3 regions of the Pseudomonas sp. ChxA genome follow, and region 2 is predicted to be linked to each of the others. Evidence: predicted binding sites of a transcription regulator. Region 2 holds the regulator's gene; each other region holds the start of a gene.
What was found. Region 2 encodes FliA, which starts transcription of late flagellar genes. Its sites were predicted from a motif close to CTAAAGTTTNNNNNNNNNNNGCCGNTAA; they were not measured.
Positions count from the first base shown of each region.

Region 1: P5706_RS17510 (methyl-accepting chemotaxis protein) is a predicted target of FliA. The motif match lies at 5,183-5,210, and genes of this name have one in related genera.
Region 3: P5706_RS25835 (methyl-accepting chemotaxis protein) is a predicted target of FliA. The motif match lies at 3,745-3,772, and genes of this name have one in related genera.

Region 1 covers NZ_JARPMK010000001.1:3,916,152-3,923,437, reverse strand. The annotation lists gene P5706_RS17530 (FAD-dependent oxidoreductase) at 1-747, opposite strand, end outside; gene P5706_RS17525 (MarR family winged helix-turn-helix transcriptional regulator) at 822-1,262, shown strand; gene P5706_RS17520 (AAA family ATPase) at 1,224-1,772, opposite strand; gene pnuC (nicotinamide riboside transporter PnuC) at 1,769-2,332, opposite strand; gene P5706_RS17510 (methyl-accepting chemotaxis protein) at 3,483-5,117, opposite strand; gene P5706_RS17505 (undecaprenyl-diphosphate phosphatase) at 5,342-6,172, shown strand; gene P5706_RS17500 (DUF1294 domain-containing protein) at 6,169-6,552, shown strand; gene P5706_RS17495 (MmcQ/YjbR family DNA-binding protein) at 6,541-6,897, opposite strand; gene P5706_RS17490 (LysR substrate-binding domain-containing protein) at 6,894-7,286, opposite strand, start outside.
Region 2 covers NZ_JARPMK010000001.1:2,078,144-2,085,429, reverse strand. The annotation lists gene P5706_RS09320 (protein phosphatase CheZ) at 1-375, opposite strand, end outside; gene P5706_RS09315 (chemotaxis response regulator CheY) at 394-768, opposite strand; gene fliA (RNA polymerase sigma factor FliA) at 937-1,677, opposite strand; gene fleN (flagellar synthesis regulator FleN) at 1,674-2,507, opposite strand; gene flhF (flagellar biosynthesis GTPase FlhF) at 2,613-3,929, opposite strand; gene flhA (flagellar biosynthesis protein FlhA) at 3,941-6,055, opposite strand; gene P5706_RS09290 (cold-shock protein) at 6,539-6,742, opposite strand; gene P5706_RS09285 (cold-shock protein) at 6,788-6,988, opposite strand; gene P5706_RS09280 (cold-shock protein) at 7,137-7,286, opposite strand, start outside.
Region 3 covers NZ_JARPMK010000002.1:28,971-36,256, reverse strand. The annotation lists gene pdxH (pyridoxamine 5'-phosphate oxidase) at 1-572, shown strand, start outside; gene P5706_RS25840 (outer membrane lipoprotein) at 835-1,299, shown strand; gene P5706_RS25835 (methyl-accepting chemotaxis protein) at 2,039-3,661, opposite strand; gene nhaA (Na+/H+ antiporter NhaA) at 3,858-5,033, opposite strand; gene P5706_RS25825 (PLP-dependent cysteine synthase family protein) at 5,249-6,343, shown strand; gene P5706_RS25820 (NAD(P)/FAD-dependent oxidoreductase) at 6,427-7,286, opposite strand, start outside.

The sequences.
Region 1 (7,286 bases), 1.8 Mb from region 2:
TGCGAACTGAGCCTTGAGTGCAGCCAGGCTGAGGTGGTTGGCCGCCCATTCGGTCGGCACGCGAAAAATCGCATAACCGCGCAGGTGCGCGTTGGCGTTGCGCTGCACGATGATCGCCTTGGCGCCGCCTTCCACCTCCAGCTTGCCACGGCCGACCAGTTTGGCGATGTGCGGGTACCGGAGGTCCACGTCGTCAATACCGAACTCGATAAAGGTCAGCCCGCTGTACTGCGGCTGATAGGGTGACAGCCACGGTCGGACTTTTGACCATGCCCCGTCGGCTCCGACCACCAGGTCAAACGGACCGTGCGTGGTATCACCTTGATGCACTGTCCAGCACCCGTCGTTCATCGGGCGAATTTCACTGATCCCAATGCCCCATTTCACACAACCTTGGGGCAGTGAATCGAGCAGGATCTGGCGCAATTGAGTGCGGTCGACTTCCGGCCGGTCACCGTCCTGTGGGCTGGGGTGTTCAAACAGCAGTCGGCCGTGTTGATCCATCAATCGCGACCCTTGGTCATCATAGCGAGCGATACGTTTGAAGGCGTCCTCCAGGCCGGCCTGTTGCAGCGCCAGTTGGCCGGATTCGACATGCAGATCCAGGGTTCCGCCCTGAGGCCGTTCCAGCGGCCCGCGTTCGCGCTCGAACACGCTGACGGCCCGTCCATGACGATGAAGAATTCGCGCCAAGGTCAACCCGCCGGGGCCGGCGCCAACAATAGCGATACGCAGTGAGGTATTCATGGAATATGCCCTTGGCGATGTGTATAGGAACCTATATAGTTAATGCATAGGCTCCTATGGAAAGTCAACGCCCCATGAATGAACACGTGATTGCACCCAACCCTATGCAACAGATCGGCCTTGCCAACCGCGGGTTTATCCGTCTTTACGAGGGGCAGCTAAGGGTGCTTGGCTTCTCCGTGGCGCAGATTCCGGTGCTGGTGGCGCTCAAACACAGTGACGGTCTGCCCCAGGCCGAGTTGGTGCGCATCGCCCGTGTCGAACAATCAAGCATGGCGCAGCTGCTGGGGCGCATGGAGCGTGATGGCATGATTGAGCGCCGGGTCGATCCCGCTGACAAGCGCAGTCGCTTGATCAGCCTGACCGACGCCGTGCGCGAGCGCATGCCAGCTGCCTATACGGTAATGGTACAGGGCACGGCGCTGGCGCTGGCGGGCTTGAGTGAAGAGGAAGAGGCGACTCTACTGGCGTTGTTGCTACGGGTGAACGCTAACCTGGAGCGTGCTGCCGAGTAGCTGCTCGACCGCCGCAAAGGCAATGGCGCGGCGCGATTCCCAGTCGCCGCGAATGACTAATGCCGGTTGTTGGTTCTGTTCGATCCAGTCCAGGCTGCCCTGGAAAAACACCCGGCGATCGGCCAACTCCGGTTGGCAACGCTGGCCGTCGGCGCTCCATTCCACGTCTTCGGGGGACAGCAGCAGATGCAGGTCGTAATGGCGGGCCAGCAGCTCGTCATCCAGCCACGCCGGGTAGTCGCCGAACAGTGTCTGGCTCCAGAGTTTGTTGGTCAGCAGGTGGGTGTCGAGGATCAGCAGGTGAGGCTGCTCGGCGCGAGCAGCGTCTTCCCAGGCCAATTGGCCACGGGCGATGGCCGGGATATCGGCCAGGGTGGTGTCGCGCTGGTGATGGTCGATGAAATAGCGCACGTACTCACCCACCATCAGCCCACCGAAGCGGGCGTGAAGTTGCGCGGCCAGCCAGCTTTTGCCGCTGGATTCGGGGCCGGCCAGTACCACCACGTTCAAGCGTGCAACGCCGGGTCGGCGCGCCATTCACGCCAGCCTTGTACGGCGATAGCGGTGAACAGTGCGTAAAGTGCGGCCGTCAAGTACAGGCCTTTGTAGAGGAACAGGCCGACGAAGATCACGTCCACGGCGATCCACAGCGGCCAGCATTGCACGCGTTTTTGTGCCATCCACATTTGTGCCACCAGGCTGAAACCGGTGAGGGCGGCGTCGAGCCAGGGTTGCGCGGCATCGGTCCAGTGGGCCATGGCGGCGCCGAGCAACAGGCTGAACACGGCGCCGACGGCGAGGTTGAGGATGATCGCGGGCCAGCCCAGGCTGGTGACTTGGCGGCCTTGCTTGACTTCACCGGCGCGGGTCCATTGCCACCAGCCGTAGAGTTGCAGGCCGGCGTAGACCACTTGCAGGAGCATGTCGGAATAGAGTTTTACGTCGAAGAATACCCAGGTGTAGAGCAGTACCATCACCAGGCCGATCGGCCAGCACCAAGGGTTTTGTTTGACCGTCAGCCAGACAGCGATCACCCCCAGGGCGGCGGCGAACAATTCAAGCCCGGACATGGTGGTTCCTTGGGAGAGTGGGAGAGGGCGGTGATTGTAACCAGAGGTTAGGTATCTTCACAGTGGCGGGGTTTGAGGCGACCTGGGTGTGAGGTGGTTTGGTGTACATATCCGTTGCTGCGGTAACGGCTTCTATCGGTTCCGCTCTTACAGCGGGTCACTTTTGTAAAGACACAAAAGTAACCAAAAAGTCTTCGCCCCACCACTTGGTGCCTCGCTTAGGCTCGGCATGCCCTCACTCCGGCTTGAATCCGTGGGCCGCCGCGATGGGCCATCCTTGGCCCAGCGCGGCTAACCCGGCGTCCTGCCGGGTTACCCACGGATTCAAGCCTGCGTTCGGCCATCGTGGTTAACGGGGCGTCTCAGATCAAAAGCAGATCAAGATCAAGATCTACAGCACGGCGGCCTGAAAGCCGACCTGAGTGGTTGAATCAAAAGCCAGGTCAAGTGCGAAGCAACAGCCTGTCTACCTGGTGCACGCAGTCTAAATGTGGGAGCAGGCTTGCCTGCGATGCAGACACCTTGGTGTATCAGGTACACCGAGTTGATGCCATCGCAGGCAAGCCAGCTCCCACCTTTGACCGAGTATGGCTTTGCTGTTGCTGTTGCTGTTGCTGTTGCTGTTGCTGTTGCTGTTGCTGTTGCTGTTGCTGTTGCTCTGGCCCTTACATCCTTTTCGATGACGAAGTCTGCGGTCTTTTGATCTGCGCTTTTGATCGTGATCTTGATCTGAAATCGCCCCGTCAAACACGATGGCCGGAATTCGACAGGGATTTGGGGGGTAAACCGGCAGGGATGCCGGTTTAGCCGCGCTGGGCCAAGGATGGCCCATCGCGGCGGCCCCCCAAATCACTGGCGGATTGCGGGCATGCCGAGCCATAGCGAGGCACCGAGTGTTGGGGCGAAGACTTTTTGGTTACTTTTGTGTCTTTACAAAAGTGACCCGCTGTAAGAGCGGAACCAATAGAAGCCGTTACCGCAGCAACGGATATGCACCCCGATCGCCCAGCCCCAAGACTGCCTCGACGTTATCCGATAGCGTCATCTCGGTATGCCTGATTGACCGAGTCGCCTGCATCGCAGGCAAGCCAGCTCCCACACAAGCCCAGCTCCCACACAAGCCAGCTCCCACACAAGCCCAGCTCCGGCGTCAGATCTTGAACTGACGCAACAGCCCTCCCAGCTCCTCACTCAACCCGCGCAGATGCGCGCTCGCCACACTGGACTGCTCCGCCGCCAGCGCTGTGTTGTGGGACAAACCCGCCGCCTGGGTGACGTTCTGGTTGATGTCCTCCACCACATGCGCCTGTTGCAAGGTCGCGCTGGCGATCGAGGCATTCAGCCCATTGAGGTTGCGCAAAGCCTGGCCAATGGCGGTAAGGCTCGCACCCGCCTGGCCAGCTTGTTCAATGGTCAGCTGCGAGGCACTGTGGCTGTCGCTGATCACCTTGACCGCCGCTTCCGAATGCCCTTGCAGGCGCTCAATCATCACCTGGATTTCGGCGGTGGATTTCTGCGTGCGCTGAGCCAACAGCCGCACCTCATCGGCGACCACGGCAAACCCACGACCCTGTTCACCGGCACGCGCCGCCTCGATGGCGGCGTTGAGGGCCAACAAGTTGGTCTGGTCGGCAATCGACCGGATCACTTCCAACACGCCACCAATCTGTGTGCTTTCGCTGGACAGGGTGCGGATCACGTCCACGGCCTGGCTGATGGTGCTGGAGAGTTGGTCGATCTGTTGCAGGCTGCCGTCGATATTCACCTGGCCTTGCTGCGCCTGGGCCTGGGCGTCGCGCATTTCGCTGGCGGCATGCTCGGCGTTTTTTGCCACGTCCTGCACACCATAGGTCACTTGGTTGATCGCGGTAGCCACCAGCTCCATCTGCTGGGATTGTTGCTGGCTACGGTCGTGGGCCTGGCTGGCATTGGTGCCCAGCTCCGTCGACGACTGGCCCAGCGCATTGGCGCACACCTGCAATTGGCCGACCACTTGGCGCAGCTTGGCGGTAAAGCTATTGAAGTGCTGCGACAGTTGGGTGATTTCGTCGCGCCCGTGGGTGTCGAGGGTGCGGGTCAGGTCGCTTTCGCCGCTGGCAATATTGCCCATGGCGTTTACCGCTGCCTGCAACGGGTGCACGATGCTGCGCGCGATGAGGATCACCAGCAGCGCCATCACCATCGCGATACCCAGGCCGATCAGCGAGGCCTTCCACACTTGGCCGTTGAATTCGGCCTGTACATCATCCACGTAAACGCCGGAGCCAATAATCCAGCCCCACGGCTCGAACAGTTGGATATACGAGGTTTTCTCCACCGGCGCGTCGGCGCCCGGCTTGGGCCAGCGATAGTTGACGATGCCGGCGCCCTTGGCCTTGGCCAGGATCACAAATTCATTGAACACCGCAAAACCGTCCGGGTCGCGGATGGCTGAAAGGTTCTGGCCGTCGAGCTTGGGGTTGGCCGCGTGCATGATCATCACGGGCGTGAGGTCGTTGATCCAGAAGTAATCATCATGGTCGTAGCGCAGGCCACGGACTGCGCTGAGGGCTTGCTGTTGAGCGGCCTCGCGGGTGAGTACGCCGGTTTTTTCAAGGTTCTGGTAGTAAGCCAGCACGCCGCTGGCGGTTTGCACCACGTGCTGGGTCTGTTGGCGTTTGGCCTGGTAGAGGTCGCCATGGATCTGCTTAAGCATCAGCAGCCCGAGGGTCAGCAGCATCAACACGGCGACTATCAGGATCAGCCAAAGACGGCGGCTGATCGACATGCTGCGCAAACTGTTCATCGTCCTGTCACTCCCTGCTTTTTATAATTGTGTGCTGCATCGACAATTCCATCTTGTCTGATAGGCTTTCGGCCTGTAAGCGAAAAACCTGAGTACTCCCTGATTTTTCACGAAATTTTTGCGCACGGCTGGTGAAAATCCGCAGCGCATCACGATTGCACGTGGTCAGTGAACATTAAAAAGACAGACGAGGCGTGCCGCAGCGCATGACCTTTGGGGGATACATGGATTTTTGGACCGCCATACAGGCATTGATTCTTGGCGTGGTGGAGGGGCTGACCGAGTTCCTGCCGATCTCCAGCACCGGGCACCAGATTATCGTCGCCGACTTGATCGGTTTCGGCGGCGAACGCTTTGAAGCGTTCAACATCATTATTCAACTGGGCGCGATCCTCGCGGTGGTCTGGGAGTTTCGGCGCAAGATCCTCGACGTGGTGATCGGCTTGCCGACCCAGCGCAACGCCCAGCGCTTTACCGTCAACCTGATCATCGCAGTGCTGCCGGCAGTGGTGCTGGGGGTGATTTTTGCCGACCTGATCAAGCATTACCTGTTTAACCCAATCACGGTGGCCACCGCGCTGGTAGCGGGCGGGGTGATCATGCTGTGGGCCGAGCGGCGCCAACATGCGGTGCACGCGCAAACAGTGGATGAGATCACCTGGAAGGACGCGCTCAAGGTCGGCGTGGCCCAGTGCCTGGCCATGATTCCGGGCACTTCGCGTTCCGGCGCGACCATTATCGGCGGCTTGCTGTTTGGGCTGTCGCGCAAGACCGCCACCGAGTTCTCGTTTTTCCTCGCCATGCCGACCATGGTCGGTGCGGCCGTGTATTCGGGCTACAAATACCGTCACCTGTTCCAGCCCGATGACTTGCCGGTGTTCGCCATTGGGTTTGTCACTTCGTTTATCTTCGCGATGATTGCAGTCAAGGCCTTGCTCAAGTTCATCGCCAGCCACAGCTACGCGGCGTTTGCCTGGTATCGGATTGCGTTCGGGTTGGTGATCCTGGCCACCTGGCAATTTGGTTGGATCGACTGGACGGCGGTCAAGCCATGAACATTCAGCACCCGCGCTTGAAGGCGTTCATCTTTGTAGTGTTGTGCGCCGCGCCGCTGACTGGCGCGGCACTCTTGTGGTATCGCGGCGAGACGTTGATCCCGCTGGCGGCCTATGGCGTGGTCAGCGTGGTGGCGTTTTTCCTGTACTGGGGCGACAAGCGCAAGGCGCAAGCCGAAGGCCCGCGCGTGCGCGAAAATATCCTGCATGCTGTGGAGCTGGCGGGCGGTTGGCCGGGGGCGTTGATTGCCCAGCAGGTGTTTCGCCACAAGACGCGCAAGGTGTCGTATCAGGTGCTGTTCTGGGTGATTGTGTTGCTGCACCAAGTGTTCTGGCTGGACCAGTTGTTCCTCGGCGGCACGCTGTTGTCAGTCCTCTAGCAACAAGCCAACCTGCGTGCGCTTGGGCAATTTGCTCACCACCAACTGGTGCGAGCGCTGCAACAGGCCACGCAGTTCCTCGGCGCCCAGCGGGTAGGGCGTGTTCATGATCACCCACTGCGCCCGCGCCAGGTACGGCGCCGGGTGGATGCCGGGGCGGTCCACATGGCCGAGGAACAGCTCCTTGTCGACCTTGAACGCCAGCGAGTCACCGCGCAGGTTCTGCAGGGCGAACATCTTGTTGCCGGCAATCGAGAACACGCGTACGCCGCCCCATTTGTAATCTTCACGTGCGCCGGGCAGGCCCAGGCAGAACGCCGCGACTTGTGCTTCGCTCATCTTCATAGCAAACGGTCTCCGCACCCCTTGAAGGCTTCTTCCAGATAGTCGATCCAGGCCCGAATCGCCGGTAATACGCCACGGCGGTGCGGGTAGACCGCCTGCAGCCAGCCGCCCGGCGAGGACCATTGCGGCAGCAACTGCACCAATTGGCCGCTGGCCAGCTCCTCTTCGCAATACATCATCGGCAGCAGGGTAAAGCCCAGGCCCTGCAAGGCGCAGGCTTTGCGCACGATAAAGTCGTCGATGCCCAGGCGCGCTTCCATGGATAAATCCTCGGCATTGCCCTGGGGGTCAATCAGGCGCAGGTGCACCAGGCGGTCGGCTTCCAGCGCGCCGAGTACCGGCAACTGCTTGAGATCGTCGAGGGTATTGATTTGTCGGCCTTGCAGAAA
Region 2 (7,286 bases):
GCTGAGCGCGTGTGCTTCGGTGGCCATGCCATTGACCAGCGGCGTGGCGTTTTCCACCAGGTCCATGGTGCGGTTGGCCGCCGCCTCAGTCAGCCTGACCACATAGGACAGGCGTTCGGTGGCATCAGTGATCTGCGAAATTTCTTCGGCCTGGGGCATGTGCGGATCAATCTGGAAATTGACGATTGCACTGTGCAGCTCGCGTGTGAGCTTGCCCACTTCCTGATACAGGCCGCGGTCACGGGTCTGGTTAAGCTCATGGATCAACTGCACCGCGTCGCCGAAGTGGCCTTTTTCAAGGCTTTCGACCAACTGGTGAGCATGTTTTTTCAGGGTCGACTCAAAGTCTCCCTGTGACGTTTCTTTATGCTCCATAGCTCCCCCGTGGTGACATCAGCCGTGGATGCGTTCGAAGATTTTTTCGATCTTCTCTTTCAAGGCCAACGCAGTGAATGGCTTGACCACGTAACCGTTAACCCCGGCTTGGGCGGCTTCGATGATCTGTTCACGCTTGGCTTCGGCGGTCACCATCAACACAGGCAAGCTGCGCAGTTTTTCATCGGCGCGCACGTGACGCAGCAAGTCGATACCGGTCATGCCCGGCATGTTCCAGTCGGTTACCAGAAAGTCGATGCTCCCGCTGTTGAGGATCGGAATCGCCGTCAGGCCGTCATCCGCCTCGACCGTGTTGGTGAACCCAAGGTCACGCAACAGGTTTTTTATGATCCGCCGCATCGTTGAGAAGTCATCAACGATGAGGATTTTCATGTTCTTGTCCAATTCGACCTCCAAGCAGTCTTAAACGCGCCCAGCACCTGGACGCGCCATTTCAATCAACAGGCGTTACACAAAAAGGACTGCCCAGGGCACCACGGCACACACCCGCAAAAGCATCAAGCCTTCGCGGTAGCGTCTGCAGTGTCCCCACACTGCCTGTCAGCGCGCGCGCCACTCTCCCAATCGCCCCCGCAAGCGGGCTGCGCACTGGCTATGCAGCTGGCTGACACGCGATTCGCTGACCCCCAGGACCTCACCGATTTCCTTGAGGTTCAGCTCTTCGTCGTAGTACAGCGCCAACACCAGTCGCTCACGCTCCGGCAAATTGGCAATCGCTTCCGCCAACGCCCCCTGGAAACGTTCGTCTTCCAGGTCACGCGACGGTTCGAGATGTGCACTCGCGCCGTCCTCGTGCAGCCCTTCATGTTCGCCGTCCTGCAAAAGGTCGTCGAAACTGAACAGGCGGCTGCCCAAGGTATCGTTCAAAATCCCGTAGTAATCGTCGAGACTCAATTGGAGTTCGGCCGCAACTTCATGATCTTTAGCGTCACGACCGGTTTTTGCTTCAATTGCGCGAATTGCGTCACTGACCATGCGCGTATTGCGGTGTACCGAACGCGGCGCCCAATCCCCTTTACGCACTTCATCGAGCATCGCACCCCGTATACGGATACCCGCATACGTCTCGAAACTCGCGCCCTTGCTCGCGTCGTATTTGGTCGACACTTCGAGCAGGCCGATCATGCCGGCCTGGATCAAATCCTCAACCTGCACACTGGCAGGCAGGCGTGCCAACAAGTGATAGGCAATGCGCTTGACCAAAGGCGCATAGCGCTCGATCAGTTCGCCCTGGCTGTCACGTGCCGACTTTTTGTAAAGGTTGTAGCCGCTGGATGTCATAGCACCGGTCCTGCGCTCGTCTGATGCACCAATCGCTCGACGAAAAACTCCAGATGCCCCCGCGGGTTGGCAGGCAACGGCCAAGTATCGACCTTCTGGGCAATAGCCTTGAACGCCAGTGCGCACTTCGAACGAGGGAACGCTTCATAGACTGCACGCTGCTTTTGCACAGCCTTGCGCACACACTCGTCATAGGGAACTGCGCCCACGTATTGTAAGGCGACATCGAGGAAGCGATCCGTGACCTTGGTCAACTTGGCGAACAGATTCCGCCCTTCCTGCGGGCTTTGAGCCATGTTGGCCAGCACGCGGAAGCGGTTCATGCCGTAGTCACGGTTAAGCAGCTTGATCAGGGCATAGGCGTCGGTGATGGAGGTGGGTTCGTCGCACACCACCAGCAGCACTTCCTGGGCTGCGCGCACGAAGCTGACCACGGACTCGCCGATCCCGGCGGCGGTGTCGATCACCAGCACGTCGAGGTTGTCGCCGATGTCGCTGAACGCCTGGATCAGGCCGGCATGCTGCGCCGGGCTCAGGTGCACCATGCTCTGGGTGCCTGAGGCAGCCGGCACGATGCGAATGCCACCGGGGCCTTGCAACAGCACATCGCGCAGCTCACAGCGGCCTTCGATCACATCGGCCAGGGTGTGTTTGGGTGTCAGCCCCAGCAGAACGTCGACGTTCGCCAGGCCCAGGTCAGCATCCAGCAGCATGACGCGACGGCCAAGCTCTGCCAGGGCCAGGGACAAATTCACTGACACGTTAGTTTTCCCGACGCCACCTTTGCCGCCGGTCACCGCGATCACCTGTACGGGATGCATGCTGCCCATTTTATTTCTTTACCTTGTCTTGCTTAGACGCAGGCTACATGGCTTGGCCGCGTGAATCGCTTGCAGACCATCGATGTAGATACATTTCACGGTGTTCATCCTGCCTCACCCCACCCGTTTAGCCGGGTTGTGGTAAAGGTCGGCGAACATATCGGCCATCGCTTCCTCGCTAGGCTCTTCTTGCATTTGCACGCTGACAGCACGGCTGACCAACTGATGACGGCGCGGCAGATGTAAATCATCCGGGATCCGCGGCCCGTCGGTCAGGTAGGCAACCGGTAACTCATGACTGATCGCCAGGCTCAACACCTCGCCCAGGCTCGCGGTTTCGTCGAGCTTGGTGAGGATGCAACCGGCCAGGCCACAGCGTTTGTAGCTGTGGTAGGCAGCGGTAAGAACCTGTTTCTGGCTGGTGGTTGCAAGCACCAGGTAATTTTTCGACTTGATGCCACGCCCGGCCAGGCTTTCGAGCTGCATGCGCAGTGCCGGGTCGCTGGCCTGCAGGCCGGCCGTGTCGATCAACACCACGCGCTTGCGCAGCAGTGGGTCGAGCGCATTGGCCAGGGACTGGCCCGGGTCCACGTGGGTCACGGTCACATTGAGGATACGGCCCAAGGTCTTGAGCTGCTCCTGGGCGCCGATGCGATAGCTGTCCATGCTCACCAGCGCGATGTTCTGCGCGCCGTACTTGAGCACATAACGCGCGGCCAGTTTGGCCAGGGTGGTGGTCTTGCCCATGCCGGCGGGGCCGACCATGGCAATCACACCGCCCTCTTCCAGCGGTTCGATTTCCGGCGTGGCGATCATGCGCGCCAGGTGCGCCAGCAACATGCGCCAGGCTTGGCGTGGTTCTTCGACTTCAGCCGTCAGTGCGAGCAAATCGCGCGACAACGGGCCGGACAGGCCGATGCGTTGCAGGCGGCGCCAGAGGTTGGCCTGGTGCGGTTTGCTGCCTTGCAGTTGCGTCCACGCCAGTGAGCCCAGCTGGACTTCGAGCAGCTCACGCAGGCCATTGAGTTCAAAACGCATCGAGTCGAGCGCGCGCTGGTCGACAGCGGCGGCCTGGGCTGGCGCTGCAGGACGTGGCGGTTCTTTGAAGGTCGGTTCTACCAGCGGCTCTGCGGCGGTCAGCGGCAGGCCGGCGAACAACTGGCGATTGGTGCTGGCATCGCTGTCGCCACGCATGCTCAATTCAGCCTGGGCCGAGACAATGCGCGAGGCGGTCTTGCGCAGCTCGTCTTCGAGTTCCATGTTCGGCACGCGCGGCGCCAGCGCCGACGGGGTGTAATCCAGGGCAGCCGTCAGCTCGACACCGCCGGCAATGCGACGGTTTCCAATAATCGCGGCATCGGCGCCCAGCTCATCACGTACCAGTTTCATGGCCTGACGCATATCGGCGGCGAAAAAACGCTTAACTTGCATAACCCACTACCTCAGCCGTTGGGCCCTACTGTCGCGACGATAGTCACTTGCTTGTTGTCAGGAATTTCCTGATAAGCCAAAACGTGCAAATTCGGTACTGCCAGGCGTCCAAATCGCGACAACATCGCTCGAACCGGGCCTGCCACCAGCAGAATCACCGGGTGGCCCGCCATTTCCTGACGTTGTGCGGCTTCGATCAACGAACGCTGCAGTTTCTCAGCCATGCTTGGCTCCAGCAGAACGCCCTCTTCCTGGCCAAGCCCGGCCTTCTGAATACTATTGAGCAATATTTGTTCCAACCTTGGTTCCAAGGTGATAACAGGCAGCTCAGACTCAATGCCTACAATGCTTTGCACGATGGCGCGGGACAACCCGACACGCACCGCAGCCACCAAAGCGGCAGTATCTTGACTCTTGGCGGCATTGTTGGCGATGGCCTCGGCAATGCTGCGAATGTCGCGCACCGGCACCTGTTCGGCGAGCAAGGCTTGCAGCACCTTGAGCAACTGCGACAGCGACAACACGCCGGGCACCAGTTCTTCGGCCAGTTTTGGCGAGGCTTTGGCCAGCAAACCCATCAATTGCTGGACTTCCTCGTGGCCGATCAGCTCGTGGGAGTGCTTGTAGAGGATCTGGTTGAGGTGGGTGGCGACCACGGTGCTGGCGTCCACCACGGTGTAACCGAGCGATTGTGCCTGGCTGCGCTGGCTGACTTCGATCCATACCGCTTCCAGGCCAAAAGCCGGATCTTTGGCGGTAATGCCATTGAGCGTGCCGAACACTTGGCCGGGGTTGATCGCTAGCTCGCGGTCCGGGTAAATCTCGGCTTCGGCGAGGATCACGCCCATCAGGGTCAGGCGGTAGGCGCTGGGGGCCAAATCAAGGTTGTCGCGGATGTGCACGGTGGGCATCAAGAAGCCCAGGTCCTGGGACAGCTTCTTGCGCACACCCTTGATCCGCGCCAGCAATTGGCCGCCCTGGTTGCGGTCCACCAGCGGAATCAGGCGGTAGCCGACTTCCAGGCCGATCATGTCGATCGGGGTTACGTCATCCCAGCCCAGCTCCTTGGTTTCCTGGGCGCGCGCCGGCGATGGCAGCAAGTCTTGCTGGCGGGCGATTTCCTGCTGGGCCTGGACCTTGACCGCATTTTGCTTGCGCCAGAACAGGTAGGCACCACCGGCGGCCATGGCCGCCATGCTCAGGAACGACACGTGCGGCATGCCCGGCACGATGCCCATGATCGCCATGATACCGGCGGCCACGGCCAGCGCCTTGGGCGAGGCGAACATCTGGCGGCTGATCTGCTTGCCCATGTCTTCGGAGCCCGAAGCGCGGGTAACCATGATGGCCGCTGCTGTGGATAACAACAGTGATGGCAATTGCGCCACTAAACCGTCACCGATGGTCAGCAAGGCGTAGACCTTGCCTGCATCGCCGAAGGTCATGCCGTGCTGGAAGATCCCGACCGCCATGCCGCCGATCAGGTTGATAAACAGAATCAGCAGGCCGGCGATGGCGTCACCGCGCACGAATTTACTCGCGCCGTCCATGGAGCCATAAAATTCGGCTTCCTGGGCGACTTCCAAGCGGCGGGATTTGGCTTGGTTCTGGTCAATCAGGCCGGCGTTGAGGTCGGCGTCGATCGCCATTTGCTTGCCGGGCATGGCGTCGAGGGTAAACCGCGCGCTCACCTCGGAAATCCGCCCGGCGCCCTTGGTCACCACCACGAAGTTGATGATCATCAAAATCGCGAACACCACGATACCGACCACGTAGTTACCGCCGATCACCACCTCACCGAAAGCCTGGATCACCTTACCGGCGGCGGCGTGGCCGTCCTGGCCGTGGAGCATCACCACCCGCGTGGATGCCACGTTCAGCGCCAGGCGCAGCAGGGTCGCGATCAGCAAAATGGTCGGGAATACCGCGAAATCCAGCGGCCGCAAGGCATACACGCAGACCAGCAGCACCACCACCGACAGCGCAATGTTGAAGGTAAAAAACACGTCGAGCAGGAACGGCGGCATTGGCAACATCATCATTGCCAGCATCACCAGCAACAACAACGGCACACCCAGGTTGCCCCGCGACAAATCAGTCAGGGTGCCACGGGCCGTGTTGAGCATTTGAGAGCGATCTACCACCGGTATTCCTCGTGTTCCTTGAAGCAAAGTTTTGACGCTGGAGGGCGTCCTGGAGGCGGTATTGCAAGAAGCCTTCCAACTTTGGTTTCAGGGCGACGATCGTCGAGTGGCCACCGGTTCAACTGTGGGAGCTGGATGATGATCGTGTGATCGTTCCCAGTGTGGGAGCTGGCTTGCCTGCGATTGCGGTGGGTCAGGCACTGAAGGGCCAGCTGTGAGTCAGCCATCGCAGGCAAGCCAGCTCCCACAGTTGGATGGGTGCCTAGGAACCGGGCTCCCTAGTCTGCGTACACCGCTGCAAATGCAGTGGTCGGGCGTCGCGGTCCGGTTTCTGATCGTTCCCACGCTCTGCGTGGGAATGCAGCCTAGGACGCTCCGCGTCCCCACTTGAACCCGGCGCAACGGTGACGCGGAGCGTCACGGGAAGCATTCCCACGCGGGAGCGTGGGAACGATCAATGAGCCGTCACGCGGGTCGCACTTCCGTAGCCTGAGGTCCTTTTGCTCCCTGCCCTATCTCGAACTCCACCTTCTGGTTTTCTTCAAGCGTCTTGAACCCATCACCTGTAATTGCAGAAAAATGAACAAAAAGATCAGGTCCGTCACCATCCTGGGTAATAAACCCAAAACCCTTCTCCGCGTTAAACCACTTCACTTTGCCCGTCGCCATTACCGTTCTCCTGACATCCTGCTCAAAAAATCCGCACCCGGCTCGCTAAATAAGCCTGATGCAAAACGCAAACACACCCTTTGGCCGATGAATTCTGGCGAACTGTACCCGCTGGCCTTCTCGCCATCGGGTATACGCCGAACTCAAGCGGTCCAAACACACCGGCTCATCATCACCATCCAACGCAATCAGCCCTTCACCGGTCTTGCGGTTGTAAACCGTGATCGTCCCCGTTACTGCTTCCATCGCCCTTCCCCTGCATCTCGTTACTACTTGCGTACAGTGTCTGGCACCATAAAACCGCGGGAACGCCGAACTGGCTACTGTCAGAGTTGACAGGTAGACGGCGGTTAACGACCAGTGGTAGTGATTGTTTGCCGAGCAGGCGGGGGAGTTACTTTTTTCGCTTACGGGATTTTCGCGCCTTGGGCGGCGTATCGATTTCGCCGCAGGGATTGCCCACTGCCTGAATGGGTACCGCCTTGCCTTCGCGGTCGCGGGCGACAAAACCAATGCCCTTGACGGCGTCAAACCACCTGACCGT
Region 3 (7,286 bases), on a different contig from region 2:
CGTTTGCGTTGTTCCACCAATGGTTTGGCGATGCGGTGAAAACCGAGCAGCCGCCGGTGGAGGCCAATGCCATGACCTTGGCCACGGTCGACCAGGACGGTCGCCCGCACTGTCGCATCCTGCTGCTCAAGGGCTTGGATGCACAGGGTTTTACCTTTTTTACCAACTATCAGAGTGCCAAGGGTGAACAGCTCGCGGCACGGCCTTTCGCGGCCATGACCTTTTTCTGGCCGACTCTGGAGCGCCAGGTGCGCATCGAAGGGCGGGTGGTCAAAGTCACGCCTGAGGAGTCGGATGCTTATTATCAGGTCCGGCCGCTGGGCAGCCGTCTTGGGGCCTGGGCTTCGCCGCAGAGCCGGGTTATCCGCGACCGTGAAGAGCTGCAGGATTTGCTCAAGGCCACCGAGCAGCGCTTCAGCGACACCCAACCCGACTGCCCGGAGCACTGGGGTGGCTATCGTTTGCTGCCCGAGCGCATCGAGTTCTGGCAAGGCCGCGCCAGTCGCCTGCATGACCGCCTGAACTATCGCCTGCAAGCAGGCGAGTGGACGCGCGAGCGTCTGGCGCCCTGAGTTTCACCTTTCGTCATTCCATCTGAATGCTGATCATCACGCCGAAGTCTCTACACAGAGGCTTCGGCGTTTTTGCGTGCGTGTCTACAATGAAGAGCGCTACCAGATGATTTTGGGACCAGAGTCAGAGCTACCGTTCGTCGAGTTTTCTGGTGCTGGCAGTCTGTACTAAGGCTGAATGAAAGCAATTTTCTGGCGTGCTTGCCGTGACAGGCGCCAAGCAGCGGCGTCTAATGAATACCTGTCCTTTGGAGTTGATGCTATGCGTAAGTCCGTTTTACTAGTTGCCTGCTTTACCACCCTGTCGTTGTTGTTGGGTGGCTGCGCCTCGAGTCTGACCGGCGACTCGTACTCCCGTGACGAGGCGCGTCGTGTACAGACCGTGCGCATGGGCACCATTGAATCCCTGCGACCGGTAAAAATCGAAGGCACCAAGACCCCAATCGGCGGTGTTGCCGGTGCAGTGGTCGGCGGCGTTGGCGGCAGCGCGATCGGCGGTGGCCGTGGCAGTATCGTCACTGGCGTAATCGGCGCGGTTGCGGGTGGCCTGCTGGGTTCCGCTGCAGAAGAAGGCTTGACCCGTACCCAGGGTGTTGAAGTTACCGTTCGCGAAGACGACGGCAGCATGCGCGCCTACGTGCAGGCCGTTGACCCTAACGAAGTCTTCCGCATCGGCGACCGCGTGCGCATCATGACGGTTAACGGCACCAGCCGTGTAACGCGCTAAGCGCTGGTTGTAGAAACGCAAAACCCCAACCGGGTGACGGGTTGGGGTTTTTTATTGCCTGCGTTTTTTTGAGAAAATGCAGGCGATAAAAAACCATGGCTAAGTTTGCCTGTGGCGAGGGAGCTTGCTCCCGTTGGACTGCGTAGCAGTCCCATGTTTTTAAAGCAAAGAGCAGGGGCCGCTACGCGACCCAGCGGGAGCAAGCTCCCTCGCCACAGGTACAGTGTTCGGGCAGGCATTCACGCACTCACTTCACACCTGAAAAGTGCTTCACCATCGTATTCAACTCATGCGCCAGGCTGGCAAGCGATTGCAAAACCCCAACGGGGTGACGGGTTGGGGTTTTTTGTTGTAAACCATGTCTAAGTTTGCCTGTGGCGAGGGAGCTTGCTCCCGTTGGACTGCGTAGCAGTCCCAAGCTTTTAAAGCAAAGAGCAGGGGCCGCTACGCGACCCAGCGGGAGCAAGCTCCCTCGCCACAGGTACAGTGTCCGGGCAGGTATTCACGCGGTTACTTCACACCTGAAAGTGCTTCACCATCGTATTCAACTCATGCGCCAGGCTGGCAAGCGATTGCAAAACCATGTCTAAGATTGCCTGTGGCGAGGGAGCTTGCTCCCGTTGGACTGCGTAGCGGTCCCATGCTTTTAAAGCAAAGAGCAGGGGCCGCTACGCGACCCAGCGGGAGCAAGCTCCCTCGCCACAGGTACGGTGTCCGGGCAGGCATTCACGCACTCACTTCACACCTGAAAGTGCTTCACCATCGTATTCAACTCATGCGCCAGGCTGGCAAGCGATTGCGAAGCGGCGGTGGTCTGAGTCGAGCCTTCAGCGGACTGAATCGACAGCTGTTGAATGTTCAGCAAGTTGCGATCCACCGCCCGGGCAACGTCAGCTTGCTCCGCCGCCGCTGTGGTAATCACCAGGTTGCGGTTGTTGATCTCGTCATTGGCGGCAAGAATATCCGCCAGCGCTTGCTGCGCCAGTTCGGCCAGGCCAATGGTTTGCTGGGTCATGGTGCTGCTGTCGAGCATGGTGTTGACGGTGCTGGCGGTGTTGGTCTGGATGCTGCCAATCATCTGTTCGATTTCTTGGGTCGACTGCGCGGTGCGATGGGCGAGGGCGCGTACTTCGTCGGCGACCACGGCAAAACCACGGCCGGCATCACCGGCGCGAGCCGCTTCGATGGCTGCGTTCAATGCCAGCAAATTGGTTTGCTCAGCAATGGTGCGGATAACGTCGAGTACTTTGCCGATGCCTTTGGCCTGCTCGGCCAAGCCGCCTACCTGGTCGGAGCTGACTTGCACGCCACGGGTCAGGGCCTGGATAGAAGTGAGCGCCTCGAGCATGCGTTGCTGGCCTTTCAAGGCGATACTGCGCGACTCCTGGGACAGGTCGGAGGTGGTGGCGGCATTCCGGGCGACCTCTTCAATGGCGGCGGTCATCTCGGTGACGGCCGTGGCGGCCTGCTCGATCTCGCCATGTTGCTGTTGCAGGTCGCGGCTGCCTTCGGCGGTGACCGCGTTCAGCTCCTCGGCCGCGGCTGCCAGTTGGCTCGACGAGCCGGTTATTTGCCGCAGTGTCTGCACCAGGTTGTTGCGCATGGTCTCTTGTGCCCGCAACAGGCGTGTGGCTTCGTCATTGCCGGTTGGGTTGATGGGCTGGGTGAGATCGCCCTTGGCGATGGTTTCAGCCACCCGTACCGCCTCAATGATGGGGCCGGTAATGCTGCGGGTCAGCAGCCAGGCCACCAGCACCGTGCCGCCACTCACCAGCACGATAACGATGGCGATACCGCCCACGGCATGCTGGTACGCGGCCACGGAAGTCTGGCCGGCAAGTTCCGCGCCCTTGTTGGCGAGGTCGATCAACTGATCGAAGTTCTTGGTCATCTGCTCATAGCTTTCTCGGATGCTGTTGAGAAAGTCACGGGCACCCGCCTTGTCGCCTGAACGCGAGCGTTTGAGCATCTCGGTGTGGTTCTTGGCGTACCCTTCCAGGCTTTGGTTGAACACCTCCAGACGCGATTTTTCCTCCGGCGTGCGCAGCAGCGCTGCATATTGAGCCAGTTGCTCCTTGACGCTCTTCAGGCGACCGGCGGATTTGTCTTCGTACGTCTGCATGTCGGCGTCGCTGGCGGACAGGATGTGCGCCATTTCCCCCAAGCGAAAACGATCCAGCGAGGCATTGGCCAGGGCCAGAATCCTCACGCGCTGCATCCAGTTGTTTTGGATGTCGGCAGCCTGGGACTGCACTTCGCCGATCTGCTTGAGCGCAAACAGGCCGAGAAACACACTCAGCGACGCAATAGCAGCGAAGCCGATGAAGGCTCTGGCCGCGATTCTTATATTTCTCAGGAACATGGGTTTTCGCTCGGGCTGGGAACGCGTTGAAGAGCTGTGTCGGGCGGATGCCCCAGGCGGGGCAGGCGAATCGCCACAATCCTTAGTCGGCGGCCTGGGCAAAGTCTTTAGGCGTTGCGCGAAAGTGTCATCTTCGGCAAAAGAAAAACCCCAACCGGGTAACCGGTTGGGGTTTTTTTTGGGGCTTTCAGAGCGCTCAGGCTTTCTTGCGACTCGCCAGCGCTGTGACCGCATAGCCAATACAGGCTGCCAGGATCGACCCGGTCAGGATGCCCATTCGGTCCTCACCCGCGAACTCACTGGCGCCCGGCACAAACGCCAGGGAGCCGACAAACAGGCTCATGGTGAAGCCGATGCCGCACAGGATCGCCACACCCAGCACCTGGCCCCAGTTGGCGCCGCTGGGCAGGCTGGCGATACCGGTCTTGATGGCCAGCCAAGTCAGGCCGAACACACCGATGGTCTTGCCGATCAGCAGGCCGGCGGCGATGCCCATGGGCACGTGGTGAGTGAAGCTGTCCAGGGTGACCCCGGTCAGCGACACGCCAGCGTTGGCGAAGGCGAACAACGGCAGGATAGCGTAGGCCACCCACGGGTGCAGGGCGTGCTCCAGGGTCAGCAGTGGCGAGGGTTCGGCATTTTTGGTGCGCAGTGGAATGCAGAACGCCAAGGTCACCCCGGCCAGGGTGGCGTGCACGCCACTCTTGAGCACGCAGACCCACAGGATCAAGCCGATGATCATGTACGGGCCGAGTTTGACCACGCCCAGGCGGTTCATCGCGATCAAGGCGACCAGGCACGTGGCCGCGCCCGCCAAGGCTGCATTCGACAGTTCGGCGGAGTAGAACACCGCGATGACGATGATAGCGCCCAGGTCATCAATGATGGCCAGGGTCATCAGGAACAGCTTGAGTGACACCGGCACACGTTTGCCGAGCAGGGCCAGGACGCCGAGTGCGAAGGCGATATCGGTGGCCATCGGGATTGCCCAGCCGGCGAGTGCGGCGGGGTTGTCCTTGTTCAGGGCCCAGTAGATCAAGGCCGGCACCACCATGCCGCCAATCGCGGCCGCGCCCGGCAATACCACTTGCGATGGCTTGGACAGGTGGCCGTCGAGCAGTTCGCGTTTGACCTCCAGGCCGATCAGGAGGAAGAACAGCGCCATCAGGCCATCGTTGATCCACAGCAGCGCTGGCTTGGCGATTTGCAGCGCGCCGACCTGCGCCACCACAGGGGTGTCGAGGAAGGCGCCGTAGAGGTGCGCCAACGGCGAGTTATTGATGATCAGCGCCAAAGCGGCAGCGGCGATCAATAACAGACCACTGGCGGCTTCCAGCTGGAAGAAACGGGTAAAAGTGCTACGCAGAGGCAAGGGATGCTCTCCAATAAGGTTCAATAGGTGGGTACCCTAACCCGTACTGTTAGTTGTTAAAACAAAAGTTATATTCTTATTTGTTATAAGCAGCGGACCAGATCGACGTTGCGCCTAAGCCTAGCAATTGTGTGTCTAATTGAGTCGTCGCTGTATCTGTGTGGAGTGTAGGAAACCCCCTAAAATCGGGACTGAAACCCTTAGAGACTCACCTCATGAACGACCACCGTACCTGGGCTCGCGAAGCCATCCGCATCATTGAAGCGGACTTCCAGCGCAGCGCCGACACGCACCTCATCCCTCTGCCATTGCCGGGGTTGCCGGGTATCGAGTTGTACTTCAAGGATGAGTCCAGCCACCCCACCGGCAGCCTCAAACATCGGCTGGCGCGTTCGCTGTTTCTGTATGCGCTGTGTAATGGCTGGCTCAAGCCGGGTGCGCCGGTGATCGAAGCGTCCAGTGGCTCTACTGCGGTGTCGGAGGCGTATTTTGCGCGCTTGCTTGGCCTGCCTTTTATCGCGGTGATGCCGGCCACCACCTCCCAGGCGAAGATCGACCAGATTGCCTTCTATGGTGGCAAGAGCCATCTGGTAAAGGACCCGACGCAGATCTACGCCGAGTCCGAACGCTTGGCGAAGGAAAGTGGCGGTCACTTCATGGACCAGTTCACCTACGCCGAGCGCGCGACGGACTGGCGGGCCAACAACAACATCGCTGAGTCGATTTTCCAGCAGATGCGTTTTGAGCATTACCCGGAGCCGAGCTGGTTGATTTCCAGCCCCGGCACCGGTGGTACCACGGCGACCCTGGGCCGCTACGTGCGTTATCGCCAGCATTGCACCCGCGTGCTGTGTGCCGATGCCGAGCGTTCGGTGTTTTTTGACTACTACCAGACGGGCGACGCCAGCTTGCGTCTGGAGTGCGGTTCACGCATCGAAGGGATTGGCCGGCCACGGGTCGAGGCGTCGTTTTTGCCCAAGGTGATTGATGCGATGGTCAAGGTGCCGGATGCGCTGTCATTGGCGGCCATGCATTACCTGGCCGAGCGGTTGGGGCGGCGGGTGGGCGGTTCCAGCGGGACTAACCTGATCGGTGCTTTGGTCGCGGCGCTGCAGATGAAGGCGGCGGGGGAGTCGGGGTCGATCGTGGCGATCTTGTGTGATGGGGGCGAGCGGTATGCGAACACATACTACGATCAGGCGTGGTTGGCGCAGCAGGGCTATGAACTCAGCGGCTTGATTGCAGCCGTGGCGGCCAGTGTAGAGAAGGGCGAGCCGTTGCCTGCCAGCGTCCTGCGCGCCAATATCTGACACACCCCATAAACCAATGTGGGAGCTGGCTTGCCACTGCAAGCCAGCTCCCACATTTGATCCGGGTTGGCTGTAAGAAGTGCTTAAGCCTCAATACCCAGCATATCCCGCGCCAGCGCCTCGGCAATCCGAATTCCGTCAACGCCCGCCGACAGGATGCCACCGGCGTAACCGGCGCCTTCACCGGCCGGGAACAAGCCTTTCACGTTCAGGCTCTGCATCGATTCGTTACGGGTGATGCGCAGCGGCGACGAAGTGCGGGTCTCGATACCGGTCAGCACCGCATCGTGCAGCGAGTAGCCTTTGATCTGCTTCTCGAACGCAGGCAGCGCTTCACGAATCGCCTCGATGGCGAAGTCCGGCAAGGCCAGGGCCAAATCACCCAGAGCCACACCCGGTTTGTACGACGGTTCCACACTGCCAATGGCGGTGGACGGCTTACCAGCAATGAAGTCGCCCACCAGTTGCGCCGGTGCCTCGTAGTTGCTGCCGCCGAGGATGTAGGCGTGGGACTCCAGGCGCTCCTGCAATTCGATACCGGCCAGCGGGCCACCCGGGTAATCCACCTCAGGCGTGATGCCAACCACGATGCCGGAGTTGGCGTTGCGCTCGTTCCGCGAGTATTGGCTCATGCCATTGGTGACCACGCGGTTCGGCTCGGAAGTCGCCGCCACCACGGTGCCGCCCGGGCACATGCAGAAGCTGTAGACCGAACGGCCGTTCTTGGCGTGGTGTACCAGTTTGTAGTCGGCGGCGCCCAGTTTCGGGTGCCCGGCGTATTTGCCCAGGCGCGCTGCGTCGATCAGTGATTGCGGGTGTTCGATACGGAAACCCACCGAGAACGGCTTGGCTTCCATGTACACGCCGCGGCCGTGCAGCATGCGGAAGGTGTCGCGGGCGCTGTGGCCCAGGGCCAGGATCACGTGCTTGGAGAGGATCTGCT